2 linked regions of the Serinibacter salmoneus genome follow. The protein of the gene in region 2 interacts with the protein of the main gene of each other region in a pairwise test. Links are inferred from orthologs where the notes say so. Each region holds a gene or a part of one and is shown on either strand. Other genes may lie near its edges.

Region 1 (10,462 bases), 140 kb from region 2 along the record:
ACCAAGGTGCGCGTCACGATCATCCTCGGGACGTTCCTCGCCTGCCCGGTCTGGCTGTATGAGATCTGGGCGTTCCTGGCCCCCGGGCTGACACGCAAGGAGAAGTGGGGAGGCGCCGCCTTCGTCCTCACCGGCATCCCGCTGTTCCTCGGCGGGGCCTACGTGGCGTGGCTCGTGCTTCCCGCGGCAGTGAGGATCCTCACCGATGTGACCCCGGATGGTGTGTGGAACCTGCTGAGCGCGAACGAGTACCTGATGTTCGTGATGCAGCTCATGCTGATCTTCGGCATCGCGTTCCTCCTCCCACTGATCATGGTCGCGCTCACCGCCCTCGGCCTCGTGCGCTCCCGCACCTGGGCGAAGGGGTGGCGGTGGGCGGTCGTGGTGATCTTCGTGTTCGCCGCCGTGGCGACCCCCTCGCCCGACGTCGCCTCGATGATCTTCATGGCTGTGCCGATGCTCGGGCTGTACGGCCTGGCGCTCCTCATCAGCCTGATCCTGGACCGCCGCCGCGACAAGCGGATCGCGGCCGAGGAGGCGGAACTCGGCATCGCCGACTGAGGACGCGGTGATCACCTCGCCGTTCCGGCGCCGGGCGGTGCGAGAATCGCCCGGTGCCGGAAGTCGAACTCACCACCCTGCTCCTGCTGATCCTGGCCGGGTTCGCTGCCGGCTGGATCGACGCCGTCGTGGGCGGCGGGGGCCTCATCCAGTTGCCAGCGCTCGTCCTCACGCCGGGCGTGAGCACCGTGGAGGCGTTGGCCACGAACAAACTGGCGTCGATCATGGGCACCTCGGTCAGTTCGGTGACCTTCTACCGTCGGGTCCACCCGGACCTCACCACCGCCGCACCCGCGGCACTGGCGGCGCTCGCCGGGGCTTTCGGGGGCGCGAGCCTCGCGCCCCTCATCCCCGCCGAGGTCCTGCAACCGGTCATCGTGGTGGCGCTCGTGCTCGTGCTGGTGCTCGTGGTCGCGAGGCCGCAGTTGGGGGCGACGACGCAGCTGCGGTGGGAGGGGAACCGGCACCGCTGGGTGGCCGCCGGGATCGGCCTGGTGATCGGTGCCTACGACGGGCTCCTTGGCCCCGGCACGGGAACGTTCCTCGTGCTCGCGCTGGTCGGGGTGCTCGGCTACGCGTTCCTGCCGGCCTCAGCGATCGCGAAGATCATCAACTTCGCCACCAACCTCGGCGCGCTGCTCTTCTTCATCCCGCACGGCTCGGTGCTGTGGGGTCTCGGCCTGATCGTGGGGACCGCGAACCTCCTCGGGGGCTACCTGGGTGCCCGGATGGCGGTGGCGCGCGGCAGCGGCTTCGTGCGCATCATCCTCGTGGTGGTGGTCTCCGCGCTCATCGTGCGGATGGTGTGGGGCCTGGTGTCCTGAGGGCCCACACCATCCGCGGGTGCCCGCGAGGCCTCAGCCCAGGGGGCGCAGTGCCAGCACGACTCCGCTGGTGGCGCTGCCCGTCATCGACCAGGTGATCGTCGTGACGCCAGGATGATCGTGGGCCAGGTGTGCCTGGGCGATGCTGTTCTCCCCGCGCTGTGCCCACGCCGTGGTCCACGGGGCGAGCGCGGCGGGTGCGGTGGTGCTCCCAACCACCGACGCTGAGGAGACCAGGAGCCCACCGGGCGGGGCGGGCGGAGCCTCGAGCGTGAGGGTGCTCCCATCCGAGGCGATCGCCACCGGGGCGCCGACCAGGGGGTCGGTCGGTGACACGCCCCGGTAGGCCGTGACACCCGCGACCCACGCCGTCTCGACGTCCGTGTCGAACACGACCCGGGCGCGGTTCACGTCCGCCCGGGTGGCCACCTTCATCAGCGAGACCGATCGGCCCACCGGTGCTGCGCCGTCGCTCATCTCCCCCTCGGCCAGCACCTGCCAACCGTCCAGGCGCCCGAACAACTGCGCGGCCGGGTCGTCCAGGGTCACGCTCGCGATCATCACATCGCCCAGGGCGAGGCCGCCCGGTGTGTCCATGCGGACCACGCTGTTGCCGCGCACGTGGCGGTTGCTGGAGGAGGAGACGACCTCCACCGCGGTGGCCACCGGGAGCGAGACGGAGATCTCACGCGAGGTGCTGGTGGAGCCACCCTCATTGCTCACCGTGAGCGTCACCGGGTAGGTGCCCGCCCGGGAATAGGTGTGCTGCGGGCTCTGCTGGGTGCTCGTGGTGCCGTCCCCGAAGTCCCAGTGCCAGGACGTGGGGTCCGGCGCGGAGGTGTCGTGGAACTGCACCACCGCACCCTCGATCACCTCCTCGAAGGAGGCGACCGGCGCCGCCGCGGCAATGGTCACCTGGCGCTGCGCCGTGTCGACCGCGGCACCCTGCCGGTAGACCGACAGGGTGATCGTGTAGGTCCCCGGCTCGGTGTAGGTGTGCGCGGTGTGCTGGTCGGTCGAGGTCGCGCCATCCCCGAAGTCCCACAGCCACGCCGCGGGGTCCCCGCGCGAGATGTCCGCCACGCTCACCGTGGTGCGCTCCACATGGCTGCGGAAGGCCGCCTCGAGCGGACTGGCGGGCTCCTGGCCTCCGGTCTGGCCGAGGACGGCGTTGCCGCTCCAGTACAGCCCGGCCGGGTCGTCCGAGGCGAGCGCCACGAGGTCCGTGCCCACCGGGATCGTCTGCTTGGGCAGGGTCACGTTGTTGAGCGACCCGCGTTGACCGTTGCGTAGGAGGAGTTCGCTCTCGCCGAAGGAGAGACTTCCCAACGGTGCGCTGCGCGCCACGATCACGCCGGGAACGCCGCTCCACGGGCAGGCGCCATCCGCGGCGGTGACGGCGACAACCCACCGTGGGCCGTCCTCGTCCACGGCGATCTGCGGACGGGTCACGCACTCCGAGGCTGTGAACACCCCGCCGGTGCGCCAGGAACCGTCCGGCTCCCGGACCGCCGCCATGATCTCCGGTTCCGCGCCCCGTGCGAGGCTGGTCTTGAACGCGGCGTACACCCGAGGATCGCCGGGCGCAGAACGCAGGCTGATGTGGTCATCGGCCAGCAAGGACATCCTCGGCGTCACCGCGACCGGATCACCCCACTCGGCCACGGGGTCGGCATCGAACCTCGAGGCGAACCACATCTGCTCGTCCGCCTCGTCGCTCCACATCACCCCGATCTGGTCATCGAAGGCGACGATGCTGGCCACATCGTCGGCGTCCAGGTCTGCGGCATGACTGTCCGGCACGATCGCGTGCGGCGCGAAGGTCCCGTCCGGACGTTGGTGGCTGTAGCGCACCATCCATTCCCAGGTCCACGTGGCCCAGACCCGGCCCAGGGAGTCCACCGCGATCGTCAGCGACTCGGTGGAGTCGTCCATGATCCGCGAGCGGCCGGTGAGGGTGAACTCCTCCCGCTCGCCGGCCTGGAAGGTCAGGAGGTATGCGGGATTCCCGGGCTGCGTCGTCGCGCTCGACGGCGCCACCACATGCGTGGCGATCCGCAAGGTCTGCCCGTCCCAGTGCACATCGGCTCGTGCGTTCTCCCGGGTGTCGACCAGGGCATCCGTGCTCACCCACCCCGATGCGTCGTGCCGGAAGATCTCCCACGCCCCGCTCGCCTCGTTGTACAGCACCGCGTACCAGAGGTCGTCGTGTACCCAGGTCTTGCTCTGCTGTTTGTCCGCGGTCGGCGCCGTCACCGAGGAGTAGGAGGGACCGGCGGCCCCGGCACTCCCGGTCCACGCGGTCGCCGGTGCCGGCGCAAGCATGGCCAGGGGCACCGCCACCAGCGCCGAGGTGATGGCAGCAGTCAGTCGTCCACGTGTCATGTTTCCCCCGTTGGCTCCCGGCCGCCCCCGCGACCGGGAGTAGTCTGGCAGCATCCCGCCGCCGGAGGGCAACCCGAGATTGTCCGAGGCGTGACCGCACCGGCGCGCCAGGCTGCACCCGGTTCTATACTCACGACGACCCGCCCCCGCACTACGGATTGATCTCGTGTCGCTCATCGTCAGCAAGTTCGGCGGCTCGTCGGTCTCCGACGCCGCCAGCATCAACCGCGTCGCCGACCGCATCGTCGCCATGAAGACCCAGGGCCACGACGTGGTCGTGGTCGTCTCCGCCATGGGTGACACCACCGACGAGCTCATCGACCTCGCCGAGCAGGTGGTGGGCAGCAGCGAGCCGCCGCAGCGGGAGATGGACATCCTGCTCACCGCCGGCGAGCGCATCTCGATGGCGCTGCTGGCGATGGCGATCGACTCCCGCGGCGTGCCCGCGCAGGCCTTCACCGGGCAGCAGGCCGGGCTGATCACCGACGCCTCGCACGGCAACGCCCGCATCATCGACGTGACCCCCGGGCGCATCACCGAGTGCCTCGGCACCGGCTCGGTCGCGATCGTGGCCGGCTTCCAGGGCGTGAACCCGGACGCGAACGACGTCACCACCCTGGGCCGAGGCGGCTCCGACACCACCGCGGTGGCGCTCGCCGCGGGCCTGGGCGCGGATGTCTGCGAGATCTACACCGACGTGGACGGCGTGTTCACCGCCGACCCGCGGATCGTGCCCACGGCGCGGCGGATCGAGCGCATCACGAGCGACGAGATGCTGGAGATGGCCGCCCACGGCGCCAAGATCCTGCACCTGCGCAGCGTGGAGTACGCGCGCCGCTTCGGCGTGGAGATCCACGTCCGCTCCTCCTTCTCGATGAAGGAGGGCACCCACGTCATCACCCCGAGCGAGGAAGAGGAAGGCGAGATGGAAGCCCCGATCATCTCCGGCGTCGCACACGACCGCAGTCAGGCGAAGGTCACCTGCGTCGGTGTGCCCGACGTGCCCGGCGCCGCGGCGCGGCTGTTCGAGACCGTGGCAGGCGCCGGCGTGAACATCGACATGATCGTGCAGAACGTCTCGGTGGCCGCCACCGGCAAGACCGACATCTCCTTCACCCTGCCGGCCAGCGACGTCGCCCTCGTGCGGGCGGCGCTGTCGCTGCTGGCGGACGAGCTGGGGTACGACGACGTGCTCTACCAGGACGACATCGGCAAGCTCTCCCTGGTGGGGGCGGGCATGCGCTCGCACCCCGGGGTCTCGGCGAAGCTGTTCGGTTCGCTGCGCGACGCCGGCGTCAACATCGAGATGATCTCGACCTCCGAGATCCGGATCTCGGTGGTGACCGCCGCGGACCAGCTCGACACCGCCGTGCGCGCCGTGCACACGGCGTTCGGGCTGGACGCCGCCGAGGTGGAAGCCGTGGTCTACGGAGGGAGCGGACGATGAGCGAGTCAGGTCTGACGATCGCGGTGGTGGGCGCCACCGGGCAGGTCGGCGGCGTGATGCGCACGCTGCTCGCGGAGCGCGACTTCCCCGCCGCGCGGGTGCGGTTCTTCTCCTCCGCGCGGTCGGCGGGCACCACCCTGCCCTTCCGCGGGCAGGACATCGTGGTGGAGGACGCCGCCGCGGCGAGCGTGGCGGACCTGCGCGGCATCGACATCGCGCTGTTCTCCGCCGGTGGTGCGACCTCAAAGGCCCTCGCGCCGCGGTTCGCCGAGGCCGGCGCCGTGGTGGTGGACAACTCCTCCGCCTGGCGGCGCGACCCCGAGGTACCGCTGGTCGTCTCCGAGGTGAACCCCGAGGCGGCGCGGGTGCGCCCGAAGGGCATCATCGCGAACCCGAACTGCACCACGATGGCGATCATGCCGATCCTGCGGGTGCTCGACGGCGAGGCCGGGCTGGAGCGACTGAAGGTCGCCACCTACCAGGCCGTCTCGGGCGGTGGACTCGCCGGGGTGCGCGAGCTCGGCTCCCAGGTGCGGGCGCTGAACGAGGCCGGAGCGGAGATCGAGTCGCTCACCTACGCGGGCGACGCGGTGGACTTCCCCGCGCCCTCGCTCTACCCCGAGCCGATCGCGTTCAACGTGCTGGCCCTGGCCGGCTCGTTCGTGGACGACGGCACGGGGGAGACCGACGAGGAGCAGAAGCTGCGGAACGAGTCGCGCAAGATCCTCGGGCTGCCGGACCTGCTGGTCGCGGGCACCTGCGTGCGGGTGCCGGTCTTCACCGGGCACTCCCTCGCGGTGCACGCGGAGTTCGCCCGGGATATCACCCCGGAGCGGGCGCGGGAGCTGCTCGCGACGGCGCCCGGTGTGGCGCTGGAGGATGTGCCGACGCCGCTGAAGGCCGCCGGGGTGGACCCCACGTTCGTGGGTCGCATCCGCGCCGACCAGTCCGCGCCGGAGGGCAAGGGCCTGGTGTTCTTCGCGTCCAACGACAACCTGCGCAAGGGCGCGGCCCTCAACACCGTGCAGATCGCGGAGCTCTTGGTCGACGAACTCGCCTAACCCCGCTCGTCTCCATCTCCGCGAGGCATCCCTGAACCCTTCGCGAGGTAGTTCTGCGACCACCGCGAGGTAGTTCTGCAGGCGCCTCGTGGTACCTGCAGAACCACCTCGCGGAGGGTGGGTCAGTGGGCGGCGACGGCGGTGGCCATGGCCGCCACGGCCTCCCGCATCAAGGGGCGCGGCAGCGCGAGGTTGAACCGCACGAAGCCGGGGGCGCCGCAGCCGGCGCCGTCCTGGAGCGCGACCCCGGCGGAGCGGAAGAAGGCTCCCAGGTCCGCCGGTAGCGCCTGCCCGGAGGTGCCACCGACCACCTCACGCAGGTCCACCCACGCCAGGTAGGTCCCCTCGGGCGGCGTGTGCCGAGTCCCGGGGATCGCGGCCACGGCCTCGGCGAACGCCGCGCGGTTCCCGGTGAGGTACGCCACCGCACCGACGCGCCAGGGCTCCCCGTCCCGGTAGGCGGCGGCGTTCGCGATCGCCCCGATCGTCGCCGGCTCCAGGCCGGCGAACGTCTCCGGGCGGCGAAGCGCGGCCAGCAGCTCGGGGTCGGCCGCCACGATCTGTGCGCACTTCAGCCCGGGTAGGTTCCAGGTCTTCGACGCCGAGAGGGCCGTGATCGTGTGGCGCGCCGTGGCCTCATTCAGGCTCGCGTACGGCAGGTGCGTGGCGTCGTCGTAGGTGAGCGGGGCGTGGATCTCGTCGGAGAACAACACCGCGCCCGTGCGCTCGACCACCTCGGCGATCTCGAGCATCTCCTCGCGCCCCAGCACCCGGCCGACCGGGTTCCACGGGTTGCACAGCACCAGGACCGGCCGCACCCCGGTCTCCGAGCGCGCCCGGGTCAGGGCGTCCTCGAGTGCGGCGGGGTCGTGCCGCCACACGCCCTCCTCGTCCTGCGTGCCGGCCACCTGGAGCACCGGGTGACCCACCTGCTCGGGGCGAAACAGGAAGGGCATGTAGGCGGGGGTGGTGACCACCGCGGCGCTGCCGGGGCCGGCCACGTGGTCCAGGGTGACCCGCAGGGCCGTCAGCACGTCCGGCACGAGGAACACCTGGTCCTCGGTCACCTCCCACCCGGTCGTGCGGCGGTACCAGGCGGCGCACTCCGCCTTGGTGTCGGCGACGACGGCGGGTGGCAGGTACCCCAGGCGGGGAGCGGTGACGGCCTCCTGCAGGGCGTCCGCCACGGGCGCGGCGAGCGGGAAGTCCATCTCCGCGACCCAGGCGCCGATGGTGTCGGGGAACGCCGTCCACTTCATCGAGCCGCGGGCGCGGAGCTCGGCCGCGGTCAGCGCGTCGACGGCGGCGGCGTCGAAGGCGGCGGCGTCGAAGGCGGAGTCGGGCGTGGTGGCGGGGGACTGGGACGCGGTGGTGACGGGGGTGGTGCTCACCCGGCCACCCTAAGGCCGCCCCCGGGCAGGAGACGTCGCCCAGAGCCGAGCGTTGCTGACCGTCTCACATCGGATCGCCCCTGGGGTGACTGTCCGCGGTAGCAGATTGCGCCATGTCACGACGCAGATTGTCGAGGCTGACGTGCACGCCATCGTCGGCGGCGATCGCCTCACGGCATGCGGTGGCGTCCCCACCGATGCCATAGGCTCGCATGACGTAGGCCAGGTCGGCGCAGTGCAGCGCATCGGCGGGAGTGCCATTGAAGTCGTGGAGGTTTCGTTGAGACAGTGGAGTTGCGTGGTCGCCTTGAGCGCCCTCGGTGGTCTGCTGACCGCCGGGTGCTCCGCACCGGAGGAGGATGCTTCGGACGGGAGTCCAGGAGTTGGCGAGGTAGCCACTCCCACGGCGACGGAGGCCGGGGCGTGGGATGTGTCCTCCTGGGAGCCGACGGTGAGCATTGTGGCCCCCTCGATGACAGAGGATGAACGCCTGAGTGAGCGGGAGGAGTACCTGCGCTCATTGGCGGAGCAGTTCGAGTTGGACGCGCCACCGCAGGTGGAGCTGGTCCGGTGGACGATGGGCCCCGCCGATGACTCCCAGGCGATGGCTGCGTGCTACACCGAGGCGGGCTTCGCCGCGGAGGTGACACCGGACAACGGGATCGCCTTCGTCAACGGAGGAGTCCCTGAGTCGCAGGAGGCTGCGCTGAATCTGGCGAACTACACGTGCGCGGCGCAGTTTACCCTGGACCCGATCTACCGTCAGGAGTGGTCGGCTGACCAGCTCGGACTGCTCTATGACTACTGGGATCAGTACTTTCTGCCGTGCATGGACGCGCACGGTCACATGATTGATCGGTCCGATCAACCCTCACGCGAGGTGTATGTCTCCTCGTTCCACACTTCTGAGCGAACCGACTGGTGGCCCTCGGATGTGCTGTCGAGCCTTCCGCAGGAGGAAGCTGTCCAGTTGGGTGAGGACTGCCCGGCCTACCCGCCGGCTGAAGTCTTCTACGGGTCATGAGATCCGGTGCCCTTCGCTTGGTGGCGACGGCATTCGTTGTTGTTGTCCTGTGCGCGGGTGCGTTCTGGGCAGGGCGAGTCACGCTGCGGCCACCGGCCGAGTCGCCCCAAGCGTCGCCGTCGTCCGCGATCGTGGAGGTCGTAGAGCAGGAACTGGGACGAGTGTTGACGATGACCACGACGGTCACCCGCACGCCAAGTCCCCTGGCGCAGAACGCCCTCGTCGGCGTTGTCACGGCCTTGGGCGCGGACGGCGAGCACAGTGCAGGGTCGGTGCTGTACCGCGTGGGTGAGACACCGGTGGTCCTGATCGCCGGGGAAACTCCGTTCTGGCGCGACCTGGGCCAGGGCAGTCGCGGACAGGATGTTCGAGCCGTCCAGGAGTTCCTTGGCGCGGTGGGATTCGACATCGCAGCCGACGGAGTCTGGGGCGCCGGCACCACCGAGGCGGTGAAGGACTGGCAGGAGCAGATTGCGGCACCTGCCACGGGTTCCCTTCCCCTGGGGACCCTCGTCACCGTCCCGCAGGTCCCCGCGCAGATCATCATCGACCGCGAGAAGATCTGGCCCGGCGCCACGCTCAGCGGCGGTGAAGTTGTGCTCCTGACCGCCTCAGGAGAGCCGACCTTCGAGATGGAGGTGACGACCAGCCAAGCCGAACTGGCACCGGTGGGGACCTCAGTACATCTGGAAGCAGGGGACGTGACCTGGCAGGCAGTCATAGCCGAGGCATTGCCCAACGATTCCGGAGGGGTCTCCCTGAGGCTGGCGTCGCCGGAAGGGGCCACCGTGTGTGGGCAGGAGTGCGACGCGCTACCCGCCGGTATCGAGAACTACCTCCTGACTCAGGTGGAAGTCGTCGCTCCGCAACGCGGGCCTGTCGTGCCGGTCTCCGCGCTTCGCACCTCGATGGGAGGAGACACTAACGTCACCGTAGTCACGGCCGAGGGCGAGCAAGAACGCCGTGTCGAGGTGCTCGCCATCGCCGATGGACTCGCCGTCGTCTCGGGCCTTTCAGCAGGTGAGCAGATACGGGTCTTCGCCGACGAAGCCCCGGGTGAGATCACGCCGGATCCGGGTGATACCGACCCCACCCCCACCTCCGAGAAGGGGCCGCCCTCCCCGACCTCCGACACCGCTCAGGGCGGGGAATCGAGCACCGCCCCATGATGGCGCCCGAGCACGGGCAAGTCGGTGACCCCGCCTCTCGGGCCCCCGGCGTCACGATCGCCGTGCAAGACCTGCGATTCACCTATGGACCCACCACCGAGGAACTCTTCGATGGCCTGACTCACTCCTTCGCTCCGGGCCGAATCACCGCTCTGACCGGCCCCTCCGGGCGGGGGAAGTCCACCCTGCTCTATGTCCTCGGCCTGATGCTCACTCCCACGAGCGGAAGGGTGATCATCGACGGGGAGTCCGCATCCGACCTCAAGGACCACCGACGCTCGCGCCTGCGAGCACACCGCCTGGGATTCATCTTCCAAGACTCCGAACTGGACGCGGAACGCGCGATCCTCGACTCGGTCATCGAACCCGGCCTCTACGCCGGTGGCAGTCCCCGCGACCTGCGCGAGCGCGCGTACGACCTCCTGGCGACATTCGGCCTCCACCACCGTGCCACCCACCGACCAGGCCAGATCTCCGGTGGGCAAGCCCAGCGAGTTGCAGTCTGTCGAGCACTCGTGAACGAACCCAGCATCGTCCTTGCCGATGAACCCACGGGAAACCTCGACCCGGACAACTCCTCCCTGGTCATCGACGCCCTCC
Region 2 (10,458 bases):
ACGGCCGCCACGATGATGTCGTTCGAGAGCGTCTCCGCAGCGCCGACACCGGCACCCAGGGCGGCGAAGCCGAGGGCGAAGACCCACAGGTCGGCCCGCCCCCCGGTCAGGGCGAAGGTGGCATAGGTCGCCGCGCCGAGCAGGAGTCCGGCGGCCACCAGGTGGGCCGGGCGGAAGCGGCGCACGAGCCTCACCACCAGGAGAGAGGCCACCACCATGGCGAGGGTGCCCGGCACCAGCACGAGGCCGGCGTTCATCGGGCTCATCCCGAGCACCAGCTGCAGGTGCTGGGACAGGAAGTACAGCAGGCCCACGAACGAGAACACGCTGATGAGGTTGATCAGCACGCTGCCGGTGAAGGCGCCTACGGCGAACAGGCGAACGTCCAGGAGGGGGTTGCGTTGGCGCAGCAGTCGACGAGCGAACAGGTACGCGCTGCCGAGGGCGACGGCGAAGCACCCCCCGGCCAGGACGTCCCACCCCTGGGTGGCCACGTGCTTGATGCCGTACACCAGCGGAGCGAAGGTCAGCATGGACAGCAGGATCGAGGCCAGGTCGAACGGGCCGGGCGCGGGGTCGCGCGACTCGGTGATGAGGAGCGGCGCCCCGATCAGCAACGGCAGCAGGATCGGCACGGCCAGCAGGAACACCGACCCCCAAGCGAAGTGCTCCAGGAGCAGACCGCCGACGATGGGACCGATCGCGCCGCCCGCGGCGAAGCCGGTGGCCCAGATCGCGATGGCGAGGCGGCGCTCGCGGCGATCGGTGAACATGCCGCGCAGCAGGGAGAGGGTGCACGGCATGAGCGCAGCGCCGAACACGCCGAGCAGCGCGCGGGAGGCGAGCAGCATCTCGGCGCTGGTGGAGTTCGCGGCGATCACGGAGACCGCCGCGAACCCGACGGCGCCGATGAGCAGCAGCCGGCGCCGGCCGACGCGGTCGCCGAGGTTGCCCATGCTGACCAGGAGCCCGGCGAGAACCAGCGGGTAGACGTCGATGATCCACAACTGCATGGCGGCGCCGGGCTGCAGGTCCAGGGCGATGGAGGGCAGGGCGAAGCTCAGCACCGTGTTGTCGATCGAGACGATCAGCACGGGAAGCATCAGGACCGCGAGACCCCACCACTGGGTGCGGGTTGCGGCGGCGGGGGCGTACGTCGAACTCACCTCCCTAACATACCGTCTGGTCGGTTCTCTGTGAACCCGCTAGGGTGTGATCTCCAGGGAGGACGAGGTGCCAGGACCACAGCGCGACGCCGAACGCACGCAGCGCCGCATACTCGAGGCAGCCGCCCGCGCCATCGCGACCAAGGGCGTGGGCGTGAGCCTGGATGCCATCGCCCGCTCCGCTGGAGTGTCCAAGGGCGGCCTCATGCACCACTTCCCCAGCCGCGATGAGCTGCTCACGGCCCTGATGGGCGACCTCCTGGCGCAGTTCGACGAGGCCGTGACAGCCGCCCTCGACCCGGCCGACGACGCCCCCGGGCGCCTCACCCGCGCCTACGTCCGCGCCGTGTTCGCGGACCTGGAGAACGGCGAGCGAGCGCGCGAACAGATCACCGTGATGGGCATGATCGGCTCCGACCCCGGGGTGACCGCCCTGGTCCGGGACGACGACGCGCGGTGGCATCAACGGATTCTGGCCGACGGCCTGGACCCGCTGCGCGCCGAGGTCATCACCAAGGCTGCCGACGGCGCGACCGGCTCCCTGCTGTGGAGCCGGCAGGACCCGCGCGAGCTCGATGCGTTGCGCGACACGCTCCTCGCGCTCACCCGCGACCCGGGTGCCCTGGTGGAGCCCGCCCGGTAACCGTCCACCACCCGCACACGTCGCGAACCACCCACCACCCGCGCGCCGCGCCGCGCGGGCCCAGCGCCGTCCCGCCACGCGGCACTCACACCGGGCAGGACAGCCGCAGTTTCCGCTATCGCGTGCACAGACGGTCAGCAGCGTGAAAGGATGTCACTACGGGGCTTTACCAGATCCATCTGTCCGATTGAGGTTGTGTGGAAACCGAGATTGATCTCTCCGAGCTCCCGCTGCAGCGAGTGCCTACCCAGGCGCGCTCCCGCGAGAAAGTGCGGCGCGCCTTGGAAGCGGCCGAGCACATCGCCGAGACCGAAGGGCCCGAGGCCCTGAGTCTCACCCACGTCGCCGAACGGGCCGGCCTCAGCGTCGGTGCCCTGTACCAGTACTTGCCGGACCGTGAGGCGATCACTGCCGCGGTGCAGGCACGCTGCTACCTGCGACTGGAACGGTACGTCGACGAGGCCCTGGCGCAGGGACCCCCCTCCCCCCACCGGGACGGTGATCCACTGGACTCGATGCTCGCCATCGTGGCCAACTCCTACGCCGTCACCGGCCTGGCTCGCGCGCTTCACGCCGTCGCCCCCAGTCCCGAACAGGCGGCGGCACGGCGTGAGCACAAGCGCCGGATGGCGGAGCGGACGGAGTCCGCATTGCGCGCCTTCGACCTCCTACCCGACGGTGTCGACGCCGCGCGCGTCGCGCGCATCGTCTACGTCACGGTCGATGCGCACATGCACGATGCTGCCGATCTGGCGCAGGAGAGCGACGACCCGGACACCGAGTACGCCGGCCGTATCCGCGAGGTGGAGAAGATGCTCGCGCCCTACCTGCGCGTCTCGGCACGGGCTGCTGATGTCACCGGCGCATCCTAGATTGGCTTCATGAGCCAATCGGATCCGACGGCACCGCCCGCCGACTCCACGGCGGCAGAGGGCCCCGCCGCGCTGTACCGCATCGTCACGCGGCGGGCGTCGTGGTCGGACATCCGAGTGACCATCGGGTTCCTCCTGCTCGCCGCGCTCGGCCTCGCCCTGGCCTCGGTGGCGAGCGGCATCACCGCGCAGGCCGATCAGCAGGTGCGGGCGCTGCTCACCGGCGTGCCCTCGACCGTGCTGCACATCGCCCTGGTCGTGTTGCAGTCCGCGGCGATCGTGCTCGCCCTCGGCACCCTGGTGGCGCTCATCGCGCGCCGCCGCGCGAAACACCTGGTGCGGGTGCTCGCGGCGATGCTCCTGGCGGCGATCGCCTTCTGGGGGGTGAGCCAACTCGACTTCGAACAGTCGGACGGCGCCGCCCTGGCTCCCGTGGCAGTCGGATTCGGCCCGGTGGTCTCCTCCTACCTCATTGCCACGGCCGCAGCCGTCGTCGCGGCCCTTCGCACGGTGATCGAACGGACCTGGCTCGTGCTGCTGTGGGTCCTGGTGGCGCTCCTCGCCCTGGTGCGGACCCTCGCCTCACCCAGCGCCCCCCTGGACGTGCTCCTGGCCATCGGGGTCGGCGGCTTGGCGGGCACGCTCATCCTGCTCGCGTTCGGTGCGCCCGTCCGGGAACTCACGTCGGCCGGGATCGTGGCGGCCCTGGGATCGGGCGGGGTCCAGGTGCGCGACGCCGAACCCTCCACGCGACCCGGCTGGCAGTTCCGCGCCGTGCTCGGCGTACCGGGGCCGGACGCGGCGGCGCACTCCGGCACCGGCACTGGCACTGGCACTGACCCGGAGGTGGTGGCGACCGGCACCGCACTCGCCATCCGCGTGGTCGACCGGCGCACCTGGGAGGTCGACACGGTGGGGCGCGCCTGGCGTCGCCTCCGACTGCGGGACAACGCCGACGACATCGCACACCCCTCGCCCCTGCGTGAGGTCACGGCCGAGGCGATGGCGATGATGCTCGCACGCGAACACGGCGTGAACGCCCCGCGCGTGCGCACCGTCACCAGCGCAGTGCAGGGCGCCGGCGTGCTCGCCGCAGACATGGTGCCGGGGCCGACGCTGCTGGAGGCGCTGCAACCCGCGGTCGCAGCCGAGAACAGCGGCGACCCGACCGGCGATCAGGCTGGCGATCAGGCTGGCGACGGGGCAGGGGCGGGTGCGAGCGCTCAGAGCACAGCAGAAGCCGACGCCCTCCTGCGCTCCGCATGGCGCCAGATCGCGGGGCTGCACCGTGCGCGCATCGCCCACCACGCCCTGTCCAGCGATCACCTGCGCGCGCTGGACGGGCAGGCATGGGTCCTGGACTTCTCCCGAGCGGAACCCGGCTCGGAAGAGATCGCGCTGGACGGGGATGTCGCCGAGTTCCTCGCCGCGAGTTACGCCCTGGTCGGGGCCGATCGCGCGGTGGCCGCCGCGCTGGAGGTCCTCGGACGCGATCGCGTGGCCGCGGCAAGCCGACGACTCCTGTTGCCGGCGCTGACCCCCGCCACCCGAGGTGCGTTGAAAAAGGTCGAAGGCGGACTGCAGCCGCTCGTGGACGCCGCGACCACCGCGGTGGGAATCGAGAAGCCCGAGTTCGCCAAGATCGAACGCTTCAAGCCCCGCACCCTGTTCATGGCGGCGGCGTTCGCGATCGTGATCTACGTTCTCGCCCCCCAGCTGGAGGAGTTCTCCCGGATGGGCGCCGCGCTGGAGTCAGCCGACTGGGCATGGCTGCCCTTCCTCGTGCTCGCCTCCGTCGCGACCTACGTCGGCTGCGGCCTCGGCCTGACCGGGAGTTCGCCCGGCCGGAGCTCAGCGGTCAAGGGCAGCCTGGTGGCGCTGGCGGGTTCGTTCGTGGCGCTGTTCTCCCCGCCGGGAGTCTCCACCCTGGGCCTGAATGTGCGTTTCCTGCAGAAGGAGGGCTACCCCACGCCGGTGGCCATCTCCGCGAGCGCCGCGAAGGAAACCGCCACCGGCGTCATGCACGTGTTCCTGGTGATCGTCTTCGGGCTGTGGGCCGGCACCTCCGGGGTCCTGGACTCCGTGCTGGGGGACCTGCCGCCCACCCACATCATCATCCTGGTGGTCATCGGGGTGCTGATGCTGATCGGCATCGCGCTCGCGGTTCCGGTGGTGCGGCGTTTCACGGCCGCTCGGGTGCTGCCGGCGGTCAAGGACGCCGCGGGCGCCATGAAGGCGGTGATGGCCTCACCGCGCAAGCTCGCCCTGCTGCTCGGCGGGGTGGGTCTGGTGCCGATCGGGTACGGCGCTGCCCTGTTCTTCGCGGTGCGGGCGCTGGACCCCACCGCGGACTTCGTGGCGATCATGCTGGTCTCGCTCACCGCGGGCGCGGTGGCCAGCGCCGCCCCTACTCCCGGCGGTATCGGCGCGGTGGAGGCTGTGCTCACGGCCGCACTCACGGCGATCGGGATCGCGTCCTCCACCGCGCTCGCCGGCGTGCTGATCTATCGCGCCTTCACGTTCTGGCTGCCCATCCCGCCCGGCGGCATCGCCTTCCGGATGCTGACCTCGCGCGACGTGCTCTGAGGAGCCCCGGCGCCTGAGGAGCCCCTGGCGCGATAGCCTCGGGGCGTGGCTGTTCTCCCCATCGTCATCACCCCGGACCCCGTGTTGCACACCCCCGCCGAACCGGTCGGGGAGATCACGGACGAGATCCGGCAGTTGGTCGCCGACATGTACGAGACCATGGACGCCGCGCCCGGCGTCGGCCTCGCTGCCCCGCAGGTGGGTGTCGGCAAGCGCCTGTTCGTGTACTCCTACACCGAGGACTCCCCCTGGCGGGGCGTGGTGATCAACCCCGAGCTGTGGATCACCCCGAGCGTGCCGGGCGAGCCCGACGAGGACGAGGAGTCCGAGGGCTGCCTGAGCTTCCCCGGGGAGAGGTTCCCGCTGCGCCGCTCGCCCCGCGCCGTCGTCACCGGGATCGACCTCGAGGGCGAGCCCGTGCGCCTGGAGGAGTCCGGGTGGAAGGCCCGGATCCTGCAGCACGAGTACGACCACCTGGACGGCGTGATCTACACCGACCGCCTGACGCGCAAGGAACGGCAGATCTGCCAGCGCATCAAGAAGAAGCGTGGGTGGACCGAGGAGGGCCTGCGGTGGCTGCCCGGCACCGACGAGGTCGGCGAGGGTTAGCCGCGACTCACCAGCCCGCACCACCCCGGTCGGCGAGACCGTGCCGAACCCGCCGAGACCGTGGTTTCCGGGCACGGACTGGGCGTGTGAAGTCTCAGGACAGGCACGGACTGGGCGCGCGAGGTACGGCCTCAGCGGCGTCGGTCCCCTCAGCCCTCGTGGTGCTTGGTTCCCTCGTAGACCTCCGCCCGCACGTCGGCGAGCTGGGTGAACTCCGCCGCGGCGTCGTGTGCCGCGATCTTCTCCACGGCGTATCCCGCCTCGTCCACGGCCTCTCGCAGTGCGGGCTCCTCGAGCGGCTTCGCGGACATCACAGTCACGTGGGACGTGCCGCCGTTGTGCAGTTCGACCGTCACTCGCTTGACGCCCTCGACGCCCTCGAGTTCCTTGGTCACCGCGGACACGCAGTGCCCGCAGGTCATGCCCGTCACGTCGATCGTGGTGATGGTGGTCATGGCTCCTCCTCAGCTCCGCACGAGTCGGGCGATGGCATCCGCCGCCTCGCGCACTTTCTCCTCGCCCGCCTCCGGTGAGGTACGGGCAGCGTCGACCACACAGTGACTCAAGTGGTCCTCCATCAGCCCGAGGCTGACGGCCTGCAGCGCCTTGGTGACCGCAGCCACCTGGGTGAGGACGTCGATGCAGTAGGTGTCCTCGTCGATCATGCGTGCGATGCCGCGCACCTGACCCTCGATGCGCCGCATGCGCTTGGTGTAGTCGTCCTTGCTTCCCCCGTACCCGGGCCGGGCTTGATCGGTCATGACGCCAGGTTACCCCCAGGGGGTATTTCCGGGTCTGGCGGTCAGTCCGCCGGGAGGGCGTCGCGCTTCTCGCGGCCAGCCGCGAGATAGGCGATCGGGCCGATCCAGTTCACCAGGAGGGCGAGCCCCCACGGCAGTTTCGGGCCCTTGACCTGGTCCGCGGGACGCGTGATGAGGTCGCGCCACGCGTATCCGTGCAGGGCGAGCTGCGCCGCCGCGACGATGACGATCTGCACCTTGCGCTTGCGCGGCAGGTCGCGGAAGTTCTTGCGGTGACCCATCGATGACTCCTCGTGTCGTGTGCTCCCATTGTTCCCCTCGACCACGGCGAGCGCGACCCCCACCCCCGCCGAACCACCCCCCTCGCCGAACGATGGGTTGCGCATGGGTGGGAGCGCTCGCACCCCGCACAACCGCACGCTCGGCACACCGGCACCCCGCACAACCGCACGCTCGACGCACGGGGCGCACCGCCGAGGGGAGTAACCTACGGAAGCGTAGGTTTGCACCGAGGTGAGGACAGGCATGGCACAGAACCTCCCGGAGACCGCCCTGGTCTCGGGCATCCGCTCGCAGGCAGGTGAGACGTTCCGCGCGGCGCGGGACCTCCTCCTGGCACACCGCGAGGACTACGCGGAAGCCACCAAGCGCTTCACGTGGCCGGACCTGGAGCACTTCAACTACGCCCTGGACCACCTCGACGCCGTGGCCACCGCGCCCGAGACCGCCGATCGCACCGCGCTGTGGCTGGTGGACCCCGACGGCGTGGACCACCGCTGGAGCTACGGCGACCTGCGTGAGCAGTCCAACGCCCTGGCGAACCGCCTGCGCGCTGCCGGCATCCGGCGCGGATCGCGCGTGCTGCTGGCCCTGGGCAACCAGCACGAGTTGTGGCTCAGCCTCATCGCGCTGATGAAGCTCGGTGCCGTCGCGGTGCCGACCACCACCCTGGCCGACGCCACGGAGCTCGGCCAGCGCATCGCCGTCGCCCACTGTGAGGCGGTGATCGCTCGTCCCGAAGAGGCCGCCCGCTACCAGGAGTGGACCCACCTGGTGCGGTTGACCCCGGGCGGGGCGCCCGGCTGGCTCGACCTCACCGAACCCGGCCACGCGCCCACGTTCACCGCCGATGCCCCCACCCGCGCGAGCGACCCGCTCTTCCTGTACTACACCTCCGGCACGACGGCGCGGGCCAAGCTGGTGGAGCACACGCACGCCTCGTACACGATCGGGCACCTGACGACCATGGCCTGGACCGGAGTGCGCCCGGGCGATGTGCACCTCAACATCTCCTCCCCCGGCTGGGGCAAGCACGCCTGGTCGAGTTTCTTCGCGCCCTTCCACGCCGAGGCGACCGTGTTCATGGTCGCCTACCAGCGATTCGACCCACGCGCCCTCATGCACCAGATGCAGCGCTGCGGGGTCAGCAGCTTCTGCGCGCCACCCACGGTGTGGCGGATGCTCATCCAGGCCGACCTCACCGAGCTCACCACGCCGCCCACCTCCGTGGTCGGCGCGGGCGAGCCCCTGAACCCCGAGGTCATCGCTCGCGTCCAGGACGCCTGGGGCGTGACGATCCGCGACGGGTACGGCCAGACCGAGACCACCCTGCAGGTCGGCAACTTCCCCGGGCAGCCGGTGAAGCCCGGATCGATGGGCTTGCCCGCACCGGGGTACGCGATCGCCCTGGTGGACGGCGAGACCGGCAAGCCGGTGACCGAACCCGGCGCACCGGGGGAGATCTGCCTCGACCTCGCCCACCGGCCGCTCGGCCTCACGCCCGGGTACGCCGACGACGCCGAGCGCACCCAGGAGGTGATGCGCGAGGGCTACTACCGCACCGGCGACATCGCCTACGCCGATGAGGACGGGTACCTGTTCTACGTGGGCCGCGCCGACGACGTGTTCAAGGCCAGCGACTACCGCATCAGCCCGTTCGACCTGGAGAGCGCCATGCTCGAGCACCCGCTGGTGCGCGAGTGCGCGGTGATCCCCTCCCCGGATCCGATGCGCCTGGCGGTCCCGAAGGCGTTCGTCACGCTGGTCGACGGCGCAGCCGCCACCGAGGCGATGGCCCGGGAGCTCTTCGCACACTCCCGCGCCGTGCTCTCCCCGTACAAGCGGGTGCGGCGCATCGAGTTCGCGCCGGCGCTGCCCAAGACCATCTCGGAGAAGATCCGCCGCGTGGAGTTGCGCCGTGCGGACGCGCAGAGGTACGCAGAGCTGGCCGAGGGCGAGGTGCCGACGGGCGAGTTCCGGGGCTGACCCGGTCCGGCGCCGGGCACCGAGCCGTGGCGCGGACGGGGCTAGGGTCGATCCCGTGAGCCCCAACAGCACCGCACCGGACGCCCTCCCGCTGGGTCCCGGCGGCGTCCCCGCCGACGGCCAGGAGTTGCTGCGCCGCCTGTGGGAGGCGGGCACGGGCCCGGGTGCGCCGTGGGCGGATCTGGACCCGGAGGCCCTGCGGGCAGCACGGCGGCTGTTCGACCAGACGAGCGTGGTGGTCGACGGTGCAGACCTGGCCCGGGTGCTCATCGACGCCTCCGGACTCGAGGTCCCGGAGACACTGCTGACCCAGGCGCCCGTGAGGCCTCAGCACGCTCCTGCGCGGCCCGCCACGGCCCGGCAGGTTGCAAGCGGCACGATTATCAGGCTGCAGGCCACGGCGCACCCCGTGAGGATCGCAGGTGCGGCCTTCCACCTCGACGCGGAGCTCGGCCACCAACCCGTGCGCTGGCTCGAGACGGACGGATCGCAGACGCACCTGGAGATCGTGGAGCCGGGCGCCGACCACCCCGTCACCGGCCACCTGCACCTGCACGTCGCTCGCGAGGAGGCGCTCGACGCGGCGCGCCGCCTCCTCGCCCAGGCCCTCGCGGCCGAGGGGCTGCACCTGGTCTCGTTGGAGGCCGAACTCACGGGTGAGGACGGGCGGAGCATCCACCTGGATGCCACGGCGAGGGTCCGCAAGGGCATCCTGTCCGCCTCCGCGCGGGTACGCGGCACCGTGACGTTGAGTGACGACCTGGTGCTGCATTTCGACGGTGTCGAGGTGACCAGCCGCAACGTCGTGGTCGCGGCCGTTCTCGCCGTCGTGCGAAGCCGAATTCAGGCGGCGACCCAGGCGCCCATCGCTGTGGGGGAATTGATCCCGGCGGGAGTGCGGCTGACCGACGTTGCCGTGCGCATTGACCACGACGTGGAGATCAGCGCTCGATTCTCCTGATCATCTCCCGAGTCGGTGAATTCCGACTCGGCGCGATCCCGCGCATGGACGAATGCACTCGTTCACGCCAGGTAGGGTGCACACACCCCCTAGCACGCGACTCCTGGATGGACCATGACCTGGAACCACCGACGATTCCTACGAGCCACTGTCCTCACGTTCACAACACTCGCCCTCCCGGCCGCACTGTCGGTTCCGGCCCAGGCGCACGGCGAGGCGAACACGGGACGCGGGAGCACGTTCTATTTCACGAACAGCCACAGCGGCGGCGCCGATATGACGCGGGAAGCGCCGATTGCGGCCACCGACATTGTGCTGGTCGGCGACTGGGACGGCGACGGAGCCGACAGCCTGGCAGTGCGGACGGGAAGGCACTACCTGCTGGCGAACTCCCTCGGCGCGGCCCACGACACGATCGGCTCCTACGGGCGCGCGGACGACGAGGTGTTCGCTGGTGACTGGGACGGCGACGGCGTGGACACGTTGGCGGTGCGGCGCGGGAATACGTTCTACGTCAAGAACTCGATCAGCACCGGCGGCGCAGACACCACATTCCACTTCGGCCGCAGCACGGACGAGGTCCTCGTCGGGGACT

What was found.
Region 1: the proteins of def (region 2) and ATL40_RS11695 interact in binary tests that used the Escherichia coli proteins (3 or more experiments, as listed by UniProt). The link is inferred for Serinibacter salmoneus from one-to-one orthologs.

The regions. Positions count from the first base shown.
Region 1 is NZ_PDJD01000001.1:2,612,017-2,622,478, reverse strand. Bases 4,247-7,245 are described here. They hold ATL40_RS11695 (aspartate-semialdehyde dehydrogenase), read left to right. Parts: upstream 4,247-5,213; coding sequence 5,214-6,278; downstream 6,279-7,245. Other genes in these bases: ATL40_RS11690 (MalY/PatB family protein), read right to left, coding at 6,401-7,245; ATL40_RS11700 (aspartate kinase), read left to right, coding at 4,247-5,217. In the rest of the region: twin-arginine translocase subunit TatC, read left to right, coding at 1-561; ATL40_RS11710 (TSUP family transporter), read left to right, coding at 615-1,385; ATL40_RS15480 (PKD domain-containing protein), read right to left, coding at 1,419-3,770; more of ATL40_RS11700, read left to right, coding at 3,937-4,246; more of ATL40_RS11690, read right to left, coding at 7,246-7,669; ATL40_RS11685 (hypothetical protein), read left to right, coding at 7,812-8,693; ATL40_RS11680 (peptidoglycan-binding domain-containing protein), read left to right, coding at 8,864-9,862; ATL40_RS11675 (ABC transporter ATP-binding protein), read left to right, coding at 9,925-10,462.
Region 2 is NZ_PDJD01000001.1:2,751,150-2,761,607, forward strand. What follows is about bases 4,100-7,094. They hold def (peptide deformylase), read left to right. Parts: upstream 4,100-5,312; coding sequence 5,313-5,876; downstream 5,877-7,094. Other genes in these bases: ATL40_RS12255 (lysylphosphatidylglycerol synthase transmembrane domain-containing protein), read left to right, coding at 4,100-5,267; ATL40_RS12265 (heavy-metal-associated domain-containing protein), read right to left, coding at 6,026-6,331; ATL40_RS12270 (metal-sensitive transcriptional regulator), read right to left, coding at 6,341-6,637; ATL40_RS12275 (PLD nuclease N-terminal domain-containing protein), read right to left, coding at 6,679-7,023. In the rest of the region: ATL40_RS12240 (MFS transporter), read right to left, coding at 1-1,103; ATL40_RS12245 (TetR/AcrR family transcriptional regulator), read left to right, coding at 1,234-1,809; ATL40_RS12250 (TetR/AcrR family transcriptional regulator), read left to right, coding at 2,007-2,681; more of ATL40_RS12255, read left to right, coding at 2,691-4,099; ATL40_RS12280 (AMP-binding protein), read left to right, coding at 7,163-8,902; ATL40_RS12285 (hypothetical protein), read left to right, coding at 8,958-9,863; ATL40_RS12290 (M15 family metallopeptidase), read left to right, coding at 9,978-10,458. UniProt on the Escherichia coli protein: Removes the formyl group from the N-terminal Met of newly synthesized proteins. Requires at least a dipeptide for an efficient rate of reaction. N-terminal L-methionine is a prerequisite for activity but the enzyme has broad specificity at other positions.